Regions from separate parts of the Streptomyces sp. NPDC052042 genome, predicted to be linked through region 2. Evidence: riboswitches for the same ligand, from Rfam matches in the RefSeq annotation. Region 2 holds a riboswitch; each other region holds the start of a gene.

Region 1 (7,169 bases), on a different contig from region 2:
TGCTGTTGGTGCTGTTCGTCGGCTCCGGCTGAGCCCGGGGCCGGTCCGACCGGTTCCGACCAGGGCGTTCTCCGGCAAGGGCCCGCTGTCCACAGGGCGGCGGGCCCTCGCCGTTCCGTCTGCGACACTGGACGGACCATGCCTAAGCCCGGAGAACTCACTTTCGTCGCGCCCCGCGGAGCCAAGAAGCCGCCGCGGCACCTCGCCGACCTCACGCCCGCCGAGCGCAAGGAGGCGGTCGCCGCCATCGGCGAGAAGCCGTTCCGCGCCCAGCAGCTCTCGCAGCACTACTTCTCGCGGTACGCGCTCGACCCGGCCGAGTGGACCAACATCCCGTCCGGCTCGCGGGACAGGCTCGCCGAGGCGATGTTCCCCGAGCTGATGTCCGTGGTCCGCCACATCAGCTGCGATGACGACACCACCCGCAAGACGCTGTGGAAGCTGCACGACGGGACCCTCGTCGAGTCCGTCCTGATGCGCTACCCCGAGCGGGTGACGATGTGCATCTCGTCCCAGGCCGGATGCGGGATGAACTGCCCGTTCTGCGCCACCGGACAGGCGGGCCTCGACCGCAACCTGTCGACCGCGGAGATCGTCCACCAGATCGTGGACGGCATGCGGGCGTTGCGCGACGGCGAGGTTCCCGGCGGTCCGGCACGGCTCTCCAACATCGTCTTCATGGGTATGGGCGAGCCGCTGGCCAACTACAACCGCGTGGTCGGCGCGATCCGACGGCTGACCGATCCGGAGCCGGACGGGCTGGGGCTTTCGCAGCGCGGGATCACCGTCTCCACGGTGGGCCTGGTGCCCGCGATGCTGCGCTTCGCCGACGAGGGCTTCAAGTGCCGCCTCGCCGTCTCGCTGCACGCACCGGACGACGAACTGCGCGACACCCTCGTTCCGGTGAACACCCGGTGGAAGGTGCGCGAGGTGCTGGACGCCGCGTGGGAGTACGCGGAGAAGTCCGGCCGCCGGGTCTCCATCGAGTACGCCCTGATCCGGGACATCAACGACCAGGCATGGCGCGGCGATCTGCTCGGTCGGCTGCTCAAGGGCAAGCGGGTGCACGTCAACCTCATCCCGTTGAACCCGACGCCCGGCTCCAAGTGGACCGCCTCCCGGCCCGAGGACGAGAAGGCGTTCGTCGAGGCCATCGCGGCACACGGGGTGCCGGTGACCGTACGGGACACCCGAGGCCAGGAGATCGACGGAGCCTGCGGGCAGCTCGCGGCGGCCGAGCGCTGAGACCGAGCGGCACGGAGTGCGGGCGCCGGGGCGGACCGGCGCCCGGCAGGCAGCCGGGCCGGACCGCACCGCCCGGATCCCGGGCCGACGGGCGCTCGTGTGTGCCGGGGCCGGTGCCGACCGGCTCCCGGGGCCGACCGGGCGAAGCGAGCACGGATACCGGGGCCGGCCGGGTGTTCCGGGCCGGTGCACGCCCGAGCGCCGAGGCCCCGGCGGGCCGGTCGGACGGCCCGTGTAACCTGGTCCGGAAATCAACTTCATATTCCGACAGGGGAGCGCCACAGCGCTGAGAGTGCGGCACCGGGAGACCGGTCGTCCGCAGACCCTCTGAACCTCGCCCGGGTCATTCCGGGTAGGAAGTTCGGTCACCAACTCATGCTGTAGCGCCCTGCCCGCTTTCCGCGGGTGGGGCCGCGTCTCTTCCTGGCCAAAACCCAGGAGGAATCCACCATGACCACCACGCGCAGGACCATGGGCACCGTGCGTCTCGCGGCCACGGCCGTCGCCGCGTCGCTCGGCGTCACGGCCCTGGCCGGGTGCGGGAGTTCCGACACGTCGTCCTCCGGCTCCGGTGGCGCCAAGGGCCCGGGCCCGAAGACCGTGACGCTCGTCAGCCACGACTCCTTCAACGCCTCCGACGCCGTGCTCAAGCAGTTCACCGAAGAGACCGGCTACACCGTCAAGGTCCTGAAGAGCGGAGACGCGGGTGTCGCGCTCAACCAGGAGATCCTGACCAAGGGCTCACCGCGCGGGGACGTGTTCTTCGGCGTCGACAACACCCTGCTCTCCCGCGCCCTCGACAGCGGCCTCTTCACGCCGTACGAGGCGAAGGGCATCGACCGGGTCGCGGCCGCCACCCGGCTGGACGCCGAGCACCGTGTCACGCCCGTCGACACCGGCGACGTCTGCGTCAACTACGACAAGAAGTACTTCGCCGACAAGAAGCTCGCCCCGCCGCGGACCTTCGACGACCTGGCGAAGCCCGCGTACAGGAACCTCCTGGTCATCGAGAACGCGGCGACCTCGTCGCCGGGTCTCGGCTTCCTCCTCGGCACCGTCGCCGCCTATGGGGAGAAGGGCTACCAGGACTACTGGAAGAAGCTGAAGGACAACGGCGTCAAGGTCGTCGACGGCTGGGAGCAGGCGTACAACGAGGAGTTCTCCGGCTCCGCGGGAGGCAAGAAGGCCAAGGCCGACCGGCCCCTCGCCGTCTCGTACGCATCCAGCCCGCCGGTCGAGGTGCTCTACGCGAAGCCGCAGCCGACCGAGGCCCCGACCGGGGTCGCCACCGGCACCTGCTTCCGGCAGATCGAGTTCGCGGGTCTGCTGAACGGAGCGAAGAACGAGGCGGGCGGCAAGGCGCTGCTGGACTTCCTGATCAGCAAGCGCTTCCAGGAGGACATGCCGCTCAACATGTTCGTGAACCCGGTCGTCGCGGACGCGGAACTCCCGGAGCTGTTCACGAAGTTCGGCGCGACCGTCCAGGAGCCGAAGACCGTCGCCCCCGACCTGATCGCCAAGAACCGTGAGCAGTGGGTCCAGTCGTGGTCCTCGCTCGTCGTGAAGTAGCCGCGTCCGCCGCACACGGAACGGGCGCGGAGGGCAAGGGCGCGGACGGCACGGGTCGGCGCCCGCGCACCGGGCGCGCGGACGCTGTGCTTGCGGCGGCCAGGCGCGCGGGCGCGGCGCGGCTGGGCCTGATGGCCCTGCCCGTCGCGTTCTTCGCGGTGTTCTTCGCCCATCCCGTCGCCGCGATCGTCGGCCGGGGACTGAAGGCGGACGGCGTCTGGCAGTTCGGCCGGATCGGAGAAGTGCTGGCCCGGCCGGAGATCCGGGAGGTCCTCTGGTTCACCACCTGGCAGGCGCTGGCCTCGACCGCGCTGACACTGCTGATCGCGCTGCCCGGCGCCTATGTCTTCGCCCGCCTCGACTTCCCCGGGAAGAACCTGCTGAGGGCGGTCGTCACCGTGCCGTTCGTCCTGCCGACCGTCGTCGTCGGAACGGCGTTCCTGGCGCTGGTGGGGCGTGGCGGGCTCCTCGACGAACTGTGGGGCGTGCGCCTCGACACCACCGTGTGGGCGATCCTGCTCGCCCACGTCTTCTTCAACTACGCGGTGGTCGTGCGGACCGTCGGCGGGCTGTGGGCGCAACTCGACCCGCGGCAGGAGGAAGCCGCCCGGGTGCTGGGCGCCGGACGCTTCGCGGCCTGGCGGCGGGTCACACTGCCGGCCCTCGCGCCCGCCGTGGCCGCCGCCGCGCTGATGGTCTTCCTCTTCACCTTCACCTCCTTCGGCGTCGTCCAGATCCTCGGCGGTCCGGGGTTCGCCACGCTGGAGGTGGAGATCTACCGGCAGACCGCCCAGCTCCTCGCCCTGCCGACGGCCGCCGTGCTGACCCTGGTGCAGTTCGCCGCGGTGGGCGCGATCCTCGCCGTGCACGCCTGGACGGTGCGGCGCAGGGAGACCGCGCTGCGGCTGGTCGATCCGGCACAGACCGCGCGCAGGCCGCGCGGGGCGGGGCAGCGGGCGCTGCTGGGCGCGGTGCTGCTGACCGTGCTGTTGCTGATCCTGCTGCCCCTCGCGGTGCTGGTGGAACGCTCGTTGGCCACCCCCGGCGGCCACGGCCTCGGCTACTACCGAACCCTCGGGTCCGTGGACGCGGGCGGCGGTACCTTCCTGGTCGCACCGCTCGAAGCGATCGGGAACTCCGTGGCGTACGCGCTGGTCGCGACCGTGATCGCGCTGGTCGTCGGCGGGCTGGCCGCCGCCGCGCTGACCCGGCGCGCGGGTCGGCTCGTGCGCGGTCTCGACGCGCTGCTGATGCTGCCGCTCGGCGTGTCCGCCGTCACCGTCGGCTTCGGCTTCCTGATCACCCTGGACAAGCCGCCGCTGGACCTGCGCACGTCGTGGATCCTGGTGCCGCTCGCCCAGGCGCTGGTCGGCGTGCCCTTCGTCGTACGGACCATGCTGCCGGTCCTGCGAGCGGTGGACGGACGGCTCCGGGAGGCGGCCGCGGTGCTCGGGGCGTCGCCGCTGCGGGCCTGGCGGGAGGTCGATCTCCCCATGGTGCGGCGGGCGTTGCTGGTCGCGGCCGGTTTCGCGTTCGCCGTGTCGCTCGGCGAGTTCGGCGCGACGGTGTTCATCGCACGGCCCGACCGGCCGACGCTGCCGGTCGCGGTGGCCCGGCTGCTGGGCCGGGCCGGGGAGCTCAACTACGGCCAGGCGATGGCCCTCAGCACCATTCTGATGGCGGTGTGCGCGGTCTCGCTGCTGCTGCTCGAACGTATCCGCACGGACCGGGCCGGGGAGTTCTGACGATGCTGACACTGGACTCGGCCACGGTTCGCTTCGGCGACCGGACCGCGCTGGACCGGGTGGACCTGGAGGTCGACGAGCACGAGATCGTCTGCGTGCTGGGGCCGAGCGGCAGCGGCAAGTCGACCCTGCTGCGGGTCGTCGCCGGGCTGCAGCCGACCGACGGCGGCCGGGTGCTGCTGGAGGGGGCGGACCAGACGGGGGTGCCGGTGCACCGGCGCGGGCTCGGCCTGATGTTCCAGGACCACCAGCTCTTCCCCCACCGGGACGTCGGGGCCAACGTCGCGTTCGGGCTGCGGATGCACGGGGTGGCCCGGCGCGACCAGGAGCGCAGGGTCGGCGAACTCCTCGACCTGGTGGGCCTGCCCGGCGCCCAGCGACGGGCCGTCACCGCGCTCTCCGGCGGCGAGCAGCAGCGGGTCGCCCTCGCGCGGGCGCTCGCCCCGCGCCCCAAGCTGCTGATGCTCGACGAACCGCTCGGTCAGCTCGACCGGGGTCTGCGTGAGCGCCTCGTCGTCGAACTGCGCACGCTCTTCGGCCGGTTGGGTACGACGGTGCTGGCCGTCACGCACGACCAGGGCGAGGCGTTCGCGCTGGCCGACCGGGTGGTGGTGATGCGGGACGGGCGGATCGCCCAGGCGGGTACGCCGCTGGAGGTGTGGCAGCGGCCCGCCTCCGCGTTCGTCGCCCGGTTCCTCGGTTTCGACAACGTGGTGGCGGCGAGGGTGACCGGCACGGTCGCCGACACGGCGTGGGGCGCGGTCCCGGTGCCCGAGGGGGCGCCACAGGGGGAGCGCACCGTGCTGGTGCGTCCGGCCGGTGTGCGGATCGGCCCCCCGGACGAGGGACTGCGCTGCACGGTCGGGACGCGCACGTTCCGGGGCGACCGCGTCGCCGTACGGCTGGCCCCGGAGCGCGGTCCGGCGCTGGAGGCGGAGTGCGCGCTGCGGGACGTGCCCGGGGAGGGCGCTGCGGTCGGTGTCCGTTTCGACGCGGTGGAGTGCGTGGTGCTGCCCGCGGAACGGTGACGGGACTCCGGCGGGGGCGGCGGCAGGGCCGGACCGGGGCGGCATGCGCGGTGCTGCCCGCCGGGCGGTGAGCGGCCCGCGCGCCCGCGGCGCCCGCCACCCGCGGGGCCGGGGCCGTCGCGCATGGCGGGCGTGCCCGCGTCCGACGGACGCAGGCGCCGTGGTCAGACCGTCAGCGGCAGCGCGGCCAGCTCGGCGACCAGCCAGGTCAGCGGGGCGAACACCGCCAGCAGGACGGCGGCGCGCAGCGCCGTGGCGTACCGCAGCGCCGAGACCGGGGCCCCCAGCCGCACCAGTGCCCGTGACGTCCGGGCACGGTCCTGCCTCGCCTCCAGGGCCGAGGTCAGCAGCGTGGCCGCGGTGCAGCCGAGGACGAGCACCGAGCCCAGCACGGTGAGCGGGCCGAGGGGACGCGGACCCGTGCCGTGCAGCGCGTACGCGGCGACCACCGCGGAGAGCACCGCGCACACCACCCCCAGCGGACCGCCGATCCGGCGCGCCTCGTCCATGAGCACCCGCCCGGCCAACAGTCGTACGGCGCCGGGCCGCACCGACTGGAGCAGCCGGCCGCAGTGGTACGCCAGACCGGGCCCGGCCATAGCCAGGCCGACCGCCGTCAGCGCCCATCCCGCCAGCACCCCGGCCGGGGTGTCGTCGAGCCGGCCGGGGAGCGGGATCAGCCGGTGTCCGTCACCGCGGCTCATGTACGCCTCGACCGCGAGACCCACCGAGGTCAGGGCCACCCCCCACGGCAGTCCGGACGGGGGCGCCGCCGGAACGGGGTGGTCCTCCTCCGGGCCGTCCGCGGGGCCGTCATCCGGCAACGGGACCGCGACGGGCCTGCCGCGCAAGGCCAGCCCGCTCGCCACCGCCGCGGACACCGGGACCAGGGACAGCAGCACCAGCGCGGCGGCAAGCGGCAGCGGGGCCCGCGCGTCGAGCAGCCCGGCCGCGGCACCGTCGAACGGCAGCCCGGACAGATCCCCGCGCAGCTGCAGGAAGAGCAGCAGCGCCACCACCGATCCGAGTGCGCAGGAGACGGCGGTGGAGGTGGCGGCCAGCACGGTGAGCCTCATGGGACCCAGCCCCACGGCGGACAGCCCGGAACGCGGCCGGGTGCTGGGATCCGTGCGGGCCACCGCGACCGCGAACTGCACGGTGGCGGCGAGCGGGACCAGGCACCACAGCAACCGCTGCACCGCCGCGGTGGACTGGGCCGGGTGCCCCGACGCGTAGCCCAGGGCGCACAGCAGCAGGAAGCCGACCCCGGCGGAGGCCGCCGCGACCAGCAGCCTGCGCAGCAGGACCAGGGGATGGGAACCCCGGGCTAGACGGAGAGTGAGCACGCCGCGCGGCCCTCCGCATCGGATGCCGCGGGCAGGGCGACGGTGGTGACGCGGCGGCCCTCCAGCAGCGGGACCGTTCGGTCGGCGAGGGAGGCGACCTCCGCGTCATGGGTGGCGAGCACCACCGTGATGCGGTGCGAGCGCGCCGCGCTGGTGAGGGTGCGCAGCACGTGCGTCCGGTCGGTGCGGCGCAGCGTCGCGGTCGGTTCGTCGGCGAAGATCACCGTCGGCGACGC
Region 2 (7,169 bases):
CCGAACGCGATGTAGAGGACCGTCCAGCCCATGCCCGCCCCCTCCTACGGCCACCGCCCGGGGTCGTGGCGGGTACGGCCGGTCACAACTGCTTGTGCAGTCCGAGATTCTCGTGGATTTCGAGCGTCGCCGTCGAGTTGTTGAGCGTGATGAAGTGCAGTCCGGGCACACCTTCGGAAAGCAGCTTCGCGCAGAACCGCGTTGCGAAGTCGATACCAATGGAGCGTACAGCGGCGGGATCGTCCTTGACCTCGAGGATGCGCTCTCTCAGCGACGACGGGACGGAGGCGTTGCTGAGCTGGGCGAACCGCTCGAGCTGCTTGACGCTGGTCAGTGGCATGACCTCGGGAATGATCGGAGTTTCGCAACCCGCGGCGACCACTCGGTCACGCATGCGCACATAGTCGTCCGGATTGAAGAACATCTGGGTGATCGCATAATCGGCACCGGCGCGGCACTTTTCCACGAAATGCCGGATGTCGGTGTCCCAGTCGGTGGAGCGCGGATGCCTCTCGGGAAATGCCGCGACCCCCACACAGAAATCGCCGGATTCCTTGATGAGCCGGACGAGGTCGGCCGCGTACCGGACGCCCTGCGGGTGCTCGACCCATTCACCCATCGGGTCGCCCGGCGGGTCGCCGCGCACGGCCAGGATGTTCCTGATCCCGGCGTCGGCGTACTGCCCGACCATGTTGCGCAGTTCGGCGACGGAGTGGTTGACGGCGGTGAGGTGCGCGACCGGGGTCAGGGTGGTGTCGGCGGCGATCTCCTGCGTGGCCTTGACCGTCCCCGCCCGGGTGGAGCCGCCGGCGCCGTAGGTCACGGAGACAAAGCTCGGCCGCACCGCCTCGACGCGGCGCAGGGCGTTCCAGAGGTTCCGCTCGCCCTTCTCGGTCTTGGGCGCCCAGAACTCGAAGGAGTACGAAGGCTCGCCGGTCGCGAGAAGTTCACGCACCGTGGGGGCGTGATCCGTCCTGGTGGTAGGTGTGCCAAGGGCCATACGGGCAGGTTAACCAGAGTGCGCGGACCACAGGACCAGACCAGCGCTAAATGTCCGGATTGCGCGTTTGTTTGTCCATCCTTCGGACATCCGGCCGGCCCACGCTTCGATACGTGCCACCGATCGCACGGCGGCGCGGTCCGGATCGCGCCCCGGCGCGGCCCCGGACCGAGTCCGGTTCACGGGCGGTCCGGACCTCCGTCCGCCCCGGGCCGGGACGCGGGCACACCTCCCGCTCAGGCTCCGGCGCGGGCCCTGATCCTTCCGGCGAGTTCGGCAGTGGCCGCGGCGGGGTCGTCGGCCTCGGTGATCGCCCGGACGACGACCACCCGGCGCGCCCCGGCGTCCAGGACCTCGTCGAGATTGCCCGCGTCGATCCCGCCGATGGCGAACCAGGGCCGCCGGGTGCCGAGCGAGGCGGCGTACCGCACGAGGTCCAGCCCCGGCGCGGGCCGTCCGGGCTTGGTCGGGGTGGGCCAGCAGGGCCCGGTGCAGAAGTAGTCCACGCCGGGCTGGGCAGCGGCCGCGTCGACCTCGGACTCGGCGTGGGTGGAGCGGCCGATCAGCACGTCGTCGCCGAGGACGGCGCGGGCCGCAGGGACCGGCAGATCGCCCTGGCCGAGATGGAGCACATCGGAGCCGATGGCGTGCGCGACGTCGGCCCGGTCGTTCACCGCGAGGAGCTTGCCGTGGCGCTTGCAGGCGTCGGCGAAGACCGCGAGGTGTTCGAGTTCCTCGGCGGCCTCCATGCCCTTGTCGCGCAGTTGGACGATGTCCACCCCGGCGCCGAGAACGGCGTCGAGGAAGGCCGGGAGGTCCCCTTGGCGCCTGCGGGCGTCCGTGCACAGGTAGAGCCGGGCGTCGGACAGCTGTGCGCGAGGCGTGGACATGATGCGATTCCCCCCGAAAGAGCGTGAGCGGTGGTGGTCGGAGCGGGGCCGGGTGCGGGCCGTCGGACCCGCACCCGGCCGGCGGTCACCGGTTCAGACGGCGAGCGCCTGGGCGCGGCGCTTCACCTCCGTGCCGCGATTCTCGCTCAGCGCCTGGGCGGGGGTGCCCGGCAGGGTCGGATCGGGGGTGAAGAGCCACTCCAGCATCTCTTCGTCGTTGAAGCCGTCGTCCCGCAGCAGGGTCAGGGTGCCGGAGAGGCCCTTGACCACCTTGTTGCCGGCGATGAAGGCGGCCGGCACCTGGAGCGCCCGGTTCTCACCTCGGCGCACGGCGATGAGCTGACCCTCCTTGACCAGCTGCCGCACACGTGTCACCTCGACGCCGAGCTTCTCGGCGATGTCGGGGAGGTGGAGCCAGGCGGGGACGAGAGCATCGGTTTTCGTGTCAATCTCGGTCACGGGACAAGCGTGCCATCCCGGACCGACAGTCGGTAGCCGGGCCGACCGTACGGGCGGTGCCGGTACGCCGTCAGAGGGTCGTCGACTTCAGGGGTACGGAGGGGTCGGCGGCCCGCACCGGGTCGATCCGCGCGCCCGCCTCGACGAGCCTGCGGCCCTGCGCCAGGTCGCGGGGGCGGCCGACGGCGAGGACCGCGACCAGGACGCCGTCGCGCAGCCAGCACACCGACCAGGCGGGGTCCGCGGGATCGCCGCGCCACAGCAGGGTGTCGGCGCCCTCGTGGTGGCCCGCGTACTGCACGAACCGGTCGAACTGCTCGGACCAGAAGTACGGGACGGGGTCGTAGGCGGGCGGAGCCGGGCGGTCCCCGTCCGCCGCGACGATGCCCGCCGCGACGGTCCGGGGGCCCTGGAGCGCGTTGTCCCAGTGGTGGACGAGCAGGCGCTCGCCGTACCGGGCGGAGGGGAACGAGGCGCAGTCCCCGACCGCGTACACGTCGGGCAGCGAGGTGCACAGCGCGGCGTCGGCGGTCACCGATCCGTCGGGGCCGAGACCGATGCCGGAGCCGGCCAGCCAGCCGGTGGCGGGGCGGGCGCCGATGCCGACGACGACGGCCCCGGCCGGGATCTCACGGCCGTCCGCCAGGACCACCCGGCCCGGTTCGACCCGGTCGACCCGGGCGCCGGTGAGGAGTTCGGCGCCACTCTCGGCGTACCAGGCCGCCATCGGGGCGGCGACCTCGGCGGGCAGCGCGCCGGCCAGCGGCCGGTCGGCGGCCTCCAGGACGGTGACCGTGCAGCCGGCGGCGCGGGCCGCGGTGGCGAACTCGGCGCCGATCCAGCCCGCGCCGACGACCACGACGTCATGCCGTTCGTCGAGGACGGGCCGCAGCCGGGCCGCGTCGTCGAGGGTGCGCAGCAGATGGACGCCGGGAACGCCCTCGGTGCCCGGCAGGACGACCGGTTCCGCTCCGGTGGCGATCACCAGCACGTCGTAGGGGACGGGGCCGGACGCGGTGTCGAGCTCGTGCGCCGCGGCCCGCAGGCCGGTGACGTCGAGGCCCAGCCTCAGCTCGATGTCCAGTGCCTCGAAGTCGATGTCGAAGGCGGAGCCCTCGGCCTCGCCGAGCAGCACCGCCTTCGAGAGTGGGGGCCGGTCGTAGGGCTGGTGGGGCTCGGCGCCGATCACCGTGACGGGACCGGTGAAGCCCTGCTCCCGCAGGGCCACGGCCGTCTGCACGCCGGCCATGCCCGCGCCGGCGATGACGACGCGCCGTTCCGGACGCTTGGACTGCTGCGACTGCTGCTGCTCGCTCACCTGTACACCATAAGCACCTGACAGGACGTCAAGGCAGGGGGAGTTCCTCCACGGCGCTGGTGCCGCTGCCCGCCTGCGACTCCCATTCCCACCGCTCCTCCAGCCTCACCCGGCCGTCCGGGAGGTCGGCGACGGTGGAGACGCAGTGGCCGCAGGACGTCGTTCCGTCCTGCCCCAGCTGGACGTACCGGAAGTCCAGGACATCGCCGTCGCGGGTGCCGACGAGATGGCCGCGGACCACGTCGCCGCCCGCGTACTCGGCCCAGATCCGCCCCTCCTCCTCGTGGTACGTGAAGCGGGTGCGGGTGCCGACCTGGCCGGGTGCCTGGTCGGCGACCGGCGAGAGGACGAGTCCGTCGAGCGAACGGGCCATGACTGCTGCTCCCTTACCGGGTCCGGCGGACGGGGTTTAGGGTGGCCACGGTAAGACACTCGCGGGAGCCCGGACGCAGCGGGCTGAGAGGAAGGCTGGAGCGGCCTTCGACCGTACGAACCTGATCCGGGTCATGCCGGCGAAGGGAGGGGCTGGACGCCCATGCGTTCTTCTCGGAACGGGGACCCGTCCGAGGTCCTCGGCAACGGATCCGGCGCCCCGGCGGCCGGGTCCGACGTCCTCGTCATCGGGGGCGGGATCATCGGGCTGGTCACCGCCTGGCGGACCGCGCAGCGCGGACTGCGCACCGCGGTCGTCGACCCCGAACCGGGCGGCGGGGCCGCCCGCGTGGCGGCCGGGATGCTGGCCGCCGTCACCGAACTCCACTACGGCGAGGAGCTGTTGCTGGGGCTGAACCTGGCCTCGGCCGCCCGCTATCCGGACTTCGTGGCGGAGTTGGAGGAGGCGAGCGGCCTGGACACGGGCTTTCGCACCTGCGGCACGCTCGCCGTCGCGCTGGACTCCGACGACCGGGCCCATCTGCGGGAGCTGCACGCCCTGCAGCGGCGTTCGGGTCTGGAGTCGGAGTGGCTGACGGGACGCGAGTGCCGTCGCCTGGAGCCGATGCTCGCGCCGGGTGTGCGCGGCGGGCTGCGGGTCGACGGCGACCACCAGATCGATCCGCGCCGGCTGGCCGCCGCGCTGCTCACCGCGTGCGAGCGGGCCGGGGTGGTCTTCCACCGCGCCCGGGCGGAGCGTCTGACGGTGGTGCGCGACCGGGCCGCCGGGGCCGTGCTCGCCGGGGGCGCGAAGCTCGTCGCCGGCCGGGTGGTGATCGCCGCGGGCAGTCTCAGCGGCCGGCTGCCGGGCCTGCCGGCCGGGGTCGCGCCGCCGGTCCGGCCGGTGAAGGGGCAAGTGCTGCGGCTGACCGTGCCCGCCCCGTACGCGCCCTTCCTCTCCCGGACGGTCCGGGCCCTGGTCCGGGGCGGCCACCTCTACCTCGTACCGCGCGAGAACGGCGAACTGGTCGTCGGCGCCACCAGCGAGGAGATGGGCTGGGACACCACCGTCACCGCGGGCGGCGTCTACGAGCTGCTGCGCGACGCCCACGAGCTGGTGCCCGGCATCACCGAGCTGCCGCTCGTCGAGACCCGGGCCGGTCTGCGCCCCGGTTCCCCCGACAACGCCCCGCTGCTGGGCCCCACGGCGCTGCCCGGCCTCCACCTCGCGACCGGCCACCACCGCAACGGCGTCCTGCTCACCCCCGTCACCGGCGATGTCATGGCGGCGTCGCTGGCCGACGGCGAGCTGCCCGAGGTGGCCCGCCCCTTCAGCCCGCACCGCTTCTCGCCCGCCGCCGACGCCGTACGTCAGGAGCAGCCCGCATGACCGAGCCCGCGCCCACCCCCGGTTCCGCGTCCGTCCCCGTCTCCTCCCCCGATGCCTCCGCCGATCCCTCCCGCGCCGCCGTCTCCGTGTCCGTGAACGGGGAGGTCCGGCTCCTCGCCGCGGGCACCACCCTGGAGGCCGTCGTCGCCGGGCTGACCTCCGCCGGCTCCGGTGTCGCGGCGGCCGTCAACGAGAGCGTCGTACCGCGCGGGCAGTGGCCCGCCACCGCGCTCCACGACGGCGACCGGGTCGAGATCCTGACCGCGGTCCAGGGAGGCTGACCGTGTCCGATGACCTCTTCGCCCTCGGCGACACCACGTTCGGCTCCCGGCTGATCATGGGCACCGGCGGGGCTCCCAGCCTGGATGTGCTGGAGCGCTCCCTCGTCGCCTCCGGCACCGAGCTGACCACCGTCGCGATGCGCCGCCTCGACCCGACCGTGCAGGGCTCGGTGCTCTCCGTGCTGCGGCGGCTCTCCATCCGCGTGCTGCCGAACACGGCGGGCTGCTTCACCGCGGGCGAGGCCGTGCTGACCGCCCGGCTGGCCCGTGAGGCGCTCGGCACCGACTGGATCAAGCTGGAGGTGGTCGCCGACGAGCGGACCCTGCTGCCCGACCCGGTCGAGCTGCTGGATGCCGCCGAGACCCTGGTGGACGACGGTTTCACCGTGCTGCCGTACACCAACGACGACCCGGTGCTGGCCCGCCGTCTCCAGGACGTGGGCTGCGCGGCGGTGATGCCGCTCGGCTCCCCCATCGGCTCCGGCCTCGGCATCCGCAATCCGCACAACTTCCAGCTGATCGTGGAGCAGGCCCGGGTACCGGTGATCCTCGACGCGGGCGCCGGGACGGCCTCGGACGCGGCGCTGGCGATGGAGCTGGGGTGCGGGGCGGTGATGCTGGCCTCCGCCGTGACCCGGGCCCAGGAGCCCGAGCTGATGGCCGCCGCCATGCGGCATGCGGTGGCGGGCGGGCGGCTGGCGTACCGGGCGGGCCGGATCCCGCGCCGGCACTTCGCCGAGGCGTCGTCGCCGACGGCGGGGCGCGCGGTGCTGGACCCGGAGCGCCCGGCCTTCTGACCCGTCCGGCCTACGGGGACGCCGCCATCGGCAGCATGGGGACGTGTCCCTGTCACGGCTCGGCTGCAGTACGGCCCCGGGACCGTCCGAGCCGTCGGAGGGTGTCCGCCGCGGCTCGTAGACTCACTTGCGTGGATACGACCCTCCAGGACCCGCTCGTCGGGCAGCTGCTCGACGGCCGCTACCGCGTCGATGCCCGTGTCGCCGTCGGCGGCATGGCCACGGTCTACCGGGCCGTGGACACCCGGCTCGACCGGGTACTCGCCCTCAAGGTGATGCACCCGGCGCTCGCCACCGACGCGTCCTTCGTCGAGCGGTTCATACGCGAGGCCAAGTCCGTGGCCCGGCTCGCGCACCCCAATGTGGTCGCGGTCTTCGACCAGGGCGCCCAGGGGCAGTACGTCTACCTGGCGATGGAGTACGTCTCGGGCTGCACGCTGCGCGACGTGCTGCGCGACCGCGGCGCCCTGCAGCCGAGGGCGGCGCTGGACATCCTGGAGCCGGTGCTCGCCGCGCTCGGCGCCGCGCACCGGGCCGGGTTCGTGCACCGCGACATGAAGCCGGAGAACGTCCTGATAGGGGACGACGGCCGGGTCAAGGTCGCCGACTTCGGTCTGGTGCGGGCGGTGGGTTCGGCCACCAACACCACCGGATCGGTGCTC
Region 3 (7,169 bases), on a different contig from region 2:
GGATCACGGCGGCCCGGTGGAACAGGTCATACCGACGGAACTCATCGTTCGGACGTCGTCGCAACGCCGTCCGCCCCGCACCACGGTCAGCGCGCCTCGCTCTCCCGCCAGGGACTGAACAGGCAGCTTCCCCGCCAGGGATTCAACAGACGAATTCGGACCAAACGGCCCGTGAGCCTGACATGCTTCAGGATTCACCACCCCTGGTGCGTCACACAGCACGATTCGCATTCCTATGATGGGCGCACGACACCGCGGACCGCCCCGACCAGCAGGCCCGTCAGGTGTACGGCGGCGCGACGGTGGTGGAGGGGTCGATGACACAGGGGGCCGGTCAGGAACCCGTGGTGCGGACTGCGACGTTGCGCGACTTCCGCGTGCCGCCCTACGCGCAGACCCCGGTACCGCCCGCGTCTCCGCATCCGGGCAACGCCCTGCCCGCGGACGCGCTGCCCGAGGGGTACACCCCCACCGAACGCGACCTCCCGGTCATCAACCGCGGGGACACCGTCCAGGTCAGGGCCGTGCCCGAACCCCGGCCGGCCCGCGATCCGGAGCTCGGGCCGCTCTACGTCGTCGGCGACGTCCACGGCTATCTGGACGAACTGCTCGCCGCCCTCGCCGAACAGGGCCTCATCGACTCCGACGGCCGGTGGGCCGCGGGCAACACCCGCCTCTGGTTCCTCGGTGACTTCACCGACCGCGGCCCGGACGGCATCGGCGTCATCGACCTCGTGATGCGCCTGTCCGCCGAGGCCGCCGCCGCGGGCGGGTACTGCAAGGCGCTGATGGGCAATCACGAACTGCTGCTCATCGGCGCCAAACGGTTCGGCGACACGCCGGTGAACTCGGGCGCCGGCACCGCCACGTTCCAGGCCGCCTGGCTGCTCAACGGCGGCCAGAAGAGCGACATGGAGCGGCTCCAGGACGTCCACATCCAGTGGATGTCCCGCCTCGACGCGATCGTCGAGGAGGACGGGCATCTGCTGATGCACTCCGACACGACGGCGTACCTCGACTACGGCACCACCATCGAGGACGTCAACGACACCGTGCACGCCATTCTCACGCGCAATGACGCCGACGAGTGCTGGGACCTCTTCCGCAAGTTCACCAAGCGCTTCGCCTTCCGTGACGAGGCGGGACCGCAGGCCGTGCGGGAGCTCATGGCCGCCTACGGCGGACAGCGCATCGTCCATGGTCACAGCCCCATCCCCTATCTCCTCGGCGAGGTGGGGTCGGAGGACGGAGAGGACAGTTCGGGCCCCGAGGTCGAAGGCCCGCACGTGTACGCCGACGGGCTCGCCATCGCCATGGACGGCGGAGTGACCATGGCCGGAAAGCTGCTGGTCGTCCAACTCCCCCTGCATGACTGACGGTTTTCCGGGAAAACGCATCCACGACCTGACCACGCCGAGCACCGGGCCCTTTTCCGGAAAGCCCCTGTCACCCCGTGCCGAGGGCGCTCTACCATCGGCGTATCCGTAGCAGGCTCTCCTCCGTTCCGCCCGACTGCCCGGCACCAACGGGCGAGCGGGCGAGCGGGCCCGACGGAGCATCGGGGGATGCCCATGAACAGCGCTCCGCATCTGCTGACCGAGGACCGCCCCGAGTACGAGCGGATCCTCGACGACGCACTGCGCCATGCCCATCGGCGACCGGACCTGGCCGCGGTCGGCGAACGGCTCAACGCCGTGCAGCTGCGCACCATGGCGCTGGCCGCCACAGAAATGATCACCGCGACGGCCGCCACCGAGTACGACCACTACGTGAGGGTCCGCGAGGAACTGCGCGGCGCGGCCGACGAAGACCATCCGGGCCCGGGATCCGCCGCGGACCGCGACATCGGTTCGGGCGCCGGCGCGGGAGCGGTCGTCACGGTCCTCGCGCCCGTGCTTGCTGGCACCGCCGCGTTCATATTCCTGCTGGTCGGCTATCTGCTGAAGCTGCTCAGTCCGCCGCCCGCCTTCGCCTCGACCATGGTCACCGCCGGCTGGTTCTTCGCTGTGGTCATGGCCGCCGCCATCCTGGTCGCCGCCGTCGGGCTGCTGATCACCGCACTGCGCAACGGCTCCGCGTCGGAGAACGCCATACGCGACGAGATCGAGCTCCCGGAGGACGTGGCGCGCGCCCGGGAGGCATGGCGCCACGCGCTGCTGGAACGCGGCATCCTGCCGTTCCTGCGCGACGCCCTCGACGACCCCGGGGCCGCGTCCGCCTCGCGCACACCGCAGCGCTCGCCGAACCGCATCCCGAAGGTCGGCTACAGCCGCCCCGACTTCTCCGGCCCGGACGAGGGCCCGGCCGCCGGCCCCCGCCCGACCTTCACCAGCCCCGACTTCACCGGCCCCGACTTCTCCGGATCCGACTTTTCCGGCCCCGAGCGGGAAGAGGCATGACCAGGAGGCCGGGCCCTCCCCTCCCCCGGTCCCGGTGACGGGCGCCGCACGCGCCCGCGCCGAGTCACACGTCCCAGGACCTCGGCCGCCCCTGCCCCTCCCACTCGGGGCGGAGCAGCGAGAACACCGCGAGGTCGTGCCGCCGCCCGCGATGCAGGCATGCCGAGCGGCTCACCCCCTCCTGGGTGAACCCCGACGTGCGCAGGACGGCGAGCGCGGCCGCATTGTCCGTGTGGGCGGCGGCCCGCAGGCGGTACAGCGGAAGCTCCCCGAACGCCAGGTCCGTCAGCGTGTCCAGGACGTCCGTGCCATGTCCGCGACCGCGGTACGGCGAGGAGATCAGCACCTCGACATCGGCGGTGCCGTCGGCGAAGTCCTGGTCGGTGAGGGCCGCGCGGCCCACGGGGCTGCCGTCGGCCAATACGACGAGGAAGTCGTCGCGGTCATGGTCCTCCCCATCGCGCTCGATGAGCTCGCGCAACGAGGCGAGCGAACGCGGCCAGACCCCCATCTCATGGGTGGTCGACGGATCGGATCGCCACTCCTGCAGCAGTTCGGCGTCATCGACCTCGACGGGGACGAAGGCGATCCCGCGTCCGCGCCAGCACGGTGGACGACCCCCTTCCTCCCCCGCCCCCGCCGTTGCCGCCATTTCCATCGCTCTGTCGCTCATGTGGGGATGCTACGGAGAAGGGACGCTCGCGATCAGCCGGTTTTTCACTCCGGCGGCGCCCCCGTCCGGCCGGTGAGAAGGTCGGCCACGAGGGTGTCATCCGGATCACTCCCGGGCCGCCCCCCTGGTCGGGACCGATCACACCGGGGCGACCGAGGCAGGCCGAACGGCGAAGCGCCGTCTCGAAGCGAGAGCTTCCAGACGGCGCCGCATCCATATCAGTCGGCCAGCGGCAGGTAGATCCGGTTACCCGAGGCCGCGAACTCCTTGGACTTCGCCAGCATCCCGGCCTCGATCTCCTCCGGCGTGGCCTCCGCGTCACCGCCGAACTGCTCTGTGATGTTCCTACTGATCTTCATCGAGCAGAACTTCGGGCCGCACATCGAGCAGAAGTGCGCCGTCTTCGCCGGCTCGGCCGGCAGCGTCTCGTCGTGGTACTCCCGTGCCGTGACCGGGTCGAGCGCCAGATTGAACTGGTCCTCCCAGCGGAACTCGAACCGGGCGTCGGAGAGCGCGTCGTCCCAGTCCTGCGCCCCCGGATGCCCCTTGGCGAGATCCGCCGCGTGGGCCGCGATCTTGTACGTGATCACGCCGGTCTTCACATCGTCCCGGTTCGGCAGCCCGAGGTGCTCCTTGGGCGTCACGTAGCAGAGCATCGCCGTGCCCCACCAGGCGATCATCGCCGCGCCGATGCCCGAGGTGATGTGGTCGTACGCCGGGGCGACATCGGTGGTCAGCGGGCCGAGCGTGTAGAAGGGCGCCTCCTCGCAGACCTCCTGCTGGAGGTCGATGTTCTCCTTGATCTTGTGCATCGGGACATGGCCCGGCCCCTCGATCATGGTCTGGACGCCGTACCGCTTGGCGATCGTGTTCAGCTCACCGAGCGTGTGCAGTTCGGCGAACTGCGCCTCGTCGTTGGCGTCCGCGATGGAGCCGGGGCGCAGCCCGTCGCCGAGCGAGTACGTCACGTCGTAGGAGGCGAGGAGTTCGCTGAGTTCCTCGAAGTTCTCGTAGAGGAACGACTCCTCGTGGTGCGCGAGGCACCAGGCCGCCATGATCGAGCCACCGCGCGAGACGATGCCGGTCTTGCGACGGGCGGTCAGCGGAACATGCGCCAGGCGTACGCCGGCGTGCACCGTCATGTAGTCGACGCCCTGCTCGGCCTGTTCGATAACGGTGTCCTTGTAGATCTCCCAGGTCAGCTCCTCGGCCTTGCCGTCGACCTTCTCAAGGGCCTGGTAGAGGGGCACGGTGCCGATCGGCACCGGGGAGTTCCGCAGTACCCACTCACGGGTGGTGTGAATGTTGCGGCCGGTGGAAAGGTCCATGACCGTGTCGGCGCCCCAGCGCGTCGCCCACGTCATCTTCTCCACCTCCTCCTCGATGGAGGACGTCACCGCGGAGTTGCCGATGTTCGCATTGACCTTCACCAGAAACCGCTTCCCGATGATCATCGGCTCGGTCTCGGGGTGGTTGACGTTGGCCGGCAGTACGGCGCGGCCCGCGGCGATCTCCTCGCGAACCACCTCCGGGTCCACGTTCTCCCGGATCGCCACGTACTCCATCTCCGGGGTGATCTCGCCCCGCCGGGCGTACGCGAGCTGGGTCACCGGCCGCCCGTCCCGGCTGCGGCGCGGCAGCCGGGGGCGGCCGGGGAAGACCGCGTCGAGATTGCGCAGCCCTTCCCCAAGCTCTCGGCTCCGCTCGACCAGGGGAGACCCCATTCGCGGCGAGGTGTGCCTGAGCCCGTCGTCCTCGGGGCGGACGGGGCGGCCCGGGTATTCCTCGGTGTCGCCGCGCGTGGTGATCCAGTTCTCCCGCAGCGGCGCGAGTCCGCGGCGGACGTCGGTCTCGACGGCGGGATCGGTGTATGGCCCCGACGTGTCGTACAGCGTCACGTCCTTGCCGTTGGTGAGGTGCACCTGACGGACCGGCACACGGATGTCGGGGCGCGAGCCCTGGACGTATCCCTTGTGCCAGCCGATGGACTTCCCGGCCTCGTCGCTCTGGCTGGAGGCAGGCGTGCGTGCGTCCGATGTGGTCATGAGACCTACTCCCTACGCCGGCATTACCCGGTAACAGGTTCGGCGGTCGGCGCAGCCCTTCCCGTACGGACGTACGGAGATCAGCGCCCTCTCAGCCCGGTGCTCCGAGCTCCCGCGTGTGCAAAGGTTCCTCCACGCTAGCGCCCTGTCCAGCAGAATGAACAGAGGGCCCCCTTGCTTCCTTGCGATGATCGCCCTGTGACGTCCCTCCCCAGCGTTTCCGAACCTCCGAGCCATCACCAGGGCCCTTCACACGGCCATACGCACAGCCACGGCCCCGCCGCGCCCGTCTCCAGGCATCTGCGGAAGGTCATCGCCGCCGTACTGATCCCGTTCGCCGCCGCCGTCGTCGTCGGACTCCTGGCGCTCTGGCCGGGCAGTGCGCCACCGCACGAACGGACCGGTGTCGGCTTCGACCAGCAGACCCAGCAAGGCAGGGTGGTGAGAATCGACAAGGTGAACTGCGAGGAGGTGAACGTCGCCCAGCTGCCGACCGGCGGCGAGGCCACTCCGCCGACGGCGGGCCGTTCCGGGCGGTGTGAGAAGGCCACCATCGAGGTGACGACCGGTCAGGACAAGGGGCGGAGATTCGTTGAAGTCGTGCAGCCCGACGCGCCGCGCCAGTTGCGCGAGGGGCAGGGCGTGGTCGTGGCCTACGCCCCGGACGCACCCCGGGATCTGCAGTACTCGGTGACCGATGTGAATCGGAAGTTCCCGATGGCACTTCTGGCCGGGATCTTCGCGCTGGTCGTGGTCGCGGTGGGCCGGATGCGCGGGGTGACGGCCCTGATCGCGCTCGCGGTGTCGTTCGCCGTACTGACCCTGTTCATCCTCCCGGCCATACTCCAGGGCTCGAATCCGCTGGTCGTCGCGGTGGTCGGGGCCAGTGCGATCATGCTGATAGCGCTCTACGCGTGCCACGGGCTCACCGCCCGCACCTCGGTCGCGGTGCTCGGCACCTTGATCTCGCTCCTGCTGATCGGGCTGCTCGGATCGCTCTTCATCGGCTGGGCGAGCCTGACCGGAAACACCGACGACAGCACCGGCCTCATCCACGGCCTGTATCCGGACATCGACATGAGCGGCCTGCTGCTGGCCGGCGTCATCATCGGTTCGCTCGGGGTACTCGACGATGTGACGGTCACCCAGACGTCGGCCGTCTGGGAACTGCACCAGGCCAACCCGACAATGGGCGTGCGGCAGCTGTACCGGGCAGGAATCAGGATCGGGCGCGATCACATCGCCTCGGTCGTCAACACGCTGGTGCTCGCCTACGCCGGGGCGGCGCTTCCCCTGCTGCTGCTGTTCTCGATCGCCCGGAGCAGCATGGGGACGGTGGCCAACAGTGAGCTGGTGGCGGAGGAGATCGTACGAACGCTGGTCGGTTCGATCGGACTGGTCGCCTCCGTGCCGGTGACGACGGTGCTCGCCGCGCTGGTCGTCTCCGCGGACCGCACAGGGCTCGGCGCGGAAGCCGGAGCTCCAGCACCCGTACGGACCGGAAGGGGCCGCCGCCGCAGGGCGAAGCCGTGAGAGCCTCGGAGCGGAGACCGGCCGGCCGACGGAGAACACCCCACTACGGAGAGTGATTCACCCGTTCGGCGAGTGTCATGTTCGACCGGCGGACGCCGGCCGGGGGGCACCGCGCCCCTCAACCGGCGTTCTGCTCCTCGGCGAGGATCCTGCCCAGGGCCTCCTCCAAACTTCCCTCGAAGTCACCCAGCGTGCGCTCCTGCCCGAGCGGAACGAGTTTGTCGGTCCGGTCGAGAAAAGCCACGAGCGGCGCCGAACCGGCCCGGAAGAGGGCGCGGTCGGCGCCCACCTGGAGCCGAATGTGCACATCGGAAAGCCCTTCGGGATCCGTGGGTCCGATATGCACATCGCCGTCGCCACTGGGGCTGTTGAGACCGTCGAGCAGCAACTCACGGCCGAACGCCCAGGTGACCGGAGCGTCACCGGGCAGATGGAAGGTCATCCGAACCGCATACGGATCACACACTTCGTACCGGAGTTCCACCGGGATCCGGAAAGAGAGCTCCTCGGAGACGAGGA

What was found. Region 2 has a riboswitch for thiamine pyrophosphate ahead of thiO (glycine oxidase ThiO). Riboswitches for the same ligand answer to the same signal wherever they lie in the genome.
Region 1: linked by a shared signal. The riboswitch ahead of ACIHCL_RS09160 (thiamine ABC transporter substrate binding subunit) and the one ahead of thiO (glycine oxidase ThiO) in region 2 are both predicted to bind thiamine pyrophosphate.
Region 3: linked by a shared signal. The riboswitch ahead of thiC (phosphomethylpyrimidine synthase ThiC) and the one ahead of thiO (glycine oxidase ThiO) in region 2 are both predicted to bind thiamine pyrophosphate.

The regions. Positions count from the first base shown of each region.
Region 1 is NZ_JBIUBU010000003.1:399,837-407,005, forward strand. Features, by position in the region: gene ACIHCL_RS09150 (phosphatidate cytidylyltransferase) at 1-32, shown strand, start outside; gene rlmN (23S rRNA (adenine(2503)-C(2))-methyltransferase RlmN) at 139-1,245, shown strand; TPP riboswitch at 1,505-1,622, shown strand; gene ACIHCL_RS09160 (thiamine ABC transporter substrate binding subunit) at 1,696-2,814, shown strand; gene ACIHCL_RS09165 (ABC transporter permease) at 2,946-4,559, shown strand; gene ACIHCL_RS09170 (ABC transporter ATP-binding protein) at 4,562-5,587, shown strand; gene ACIHCL_RS09175 (hypothetical protein) at 5,752-6,933, opposite strand; gene ACIHCL_RS09180 (ABC transporter ATP-binding protein) at 6,915-7,169, opposite strand, start outside.
Region 2 is NZ_JBIUBU010000001.1:339,644-346,812, forward strand. Features, by position in the region: gene ACIHCL_RS01475 (hypothetical protein) at 1-32, opposite strand, end outside; gene metF (methylenetetrahydrofolate reductase [NAD(P)H]) at 83-1,000, opposite strand; gene thiE (thiamine phosphate synthase) at 1,237-1,890, opposite strand; gene ACIHCL_RS01490 (Rv2175c family DNA-binding protein) at 1,984-2,349, opposite strand; gene ACIHCL_RS01495 (NAD(P)/FAD-dependent oxidoreductase) at 2,420-3,598, opposite strand; gene ACIHCL_RS01500 (hypothetical protein) at 3,696-4,040, opposite strand; TPP riboswitch at 4,092-4,205, shown strand; gene thiO (glycine oxidase ThiO) at 4,203-5,429, shown strand; gene thiS (sulfur carrier protein ThiS) at 5,426-5,710, shown strand; gene ACIHCL_RS01515 (thiazole synthase) at 5,713-6,507, shown strand; gene pknB (Stk1 family PASTA domain-containing Ser/Thr kinase) at 6,639-7,169, shown strand, end outside.
Region 3 is NZ_JBIUBU010000010.1:17,521-24,689, reverse strand. Features, by position in the region: gene ACIHCL_RS18165 (LacI family DNA-binding transcriptional regulator) at 1-118, shown strand, start outside; gene ACIHCL_RS18160 (metallophosphoesterase) at 318-1,376, shown strand; gene ACIHCL_RS18155 (hypothetical protein) at 1,566-2,399, shown strand; gene ACIHCL_RS18150 (GNAT family N-acetyltransferase) at 2,464-3,072, opposite strand; gene thiC (phosphomethylpyrimidine synthase ThiC) at 3,291-5,117, opposite strand; TPP riboswitch at 5,110-5,243, opposite strand; gene ACIHCL_RS18140 (YibE/F family protein) at 5,316-6,650, shown strand; gene ACIHCL_RS18135 (SsgA family sporulation/cell division regulator) at 6,769-7,169, opposite strand, start outside.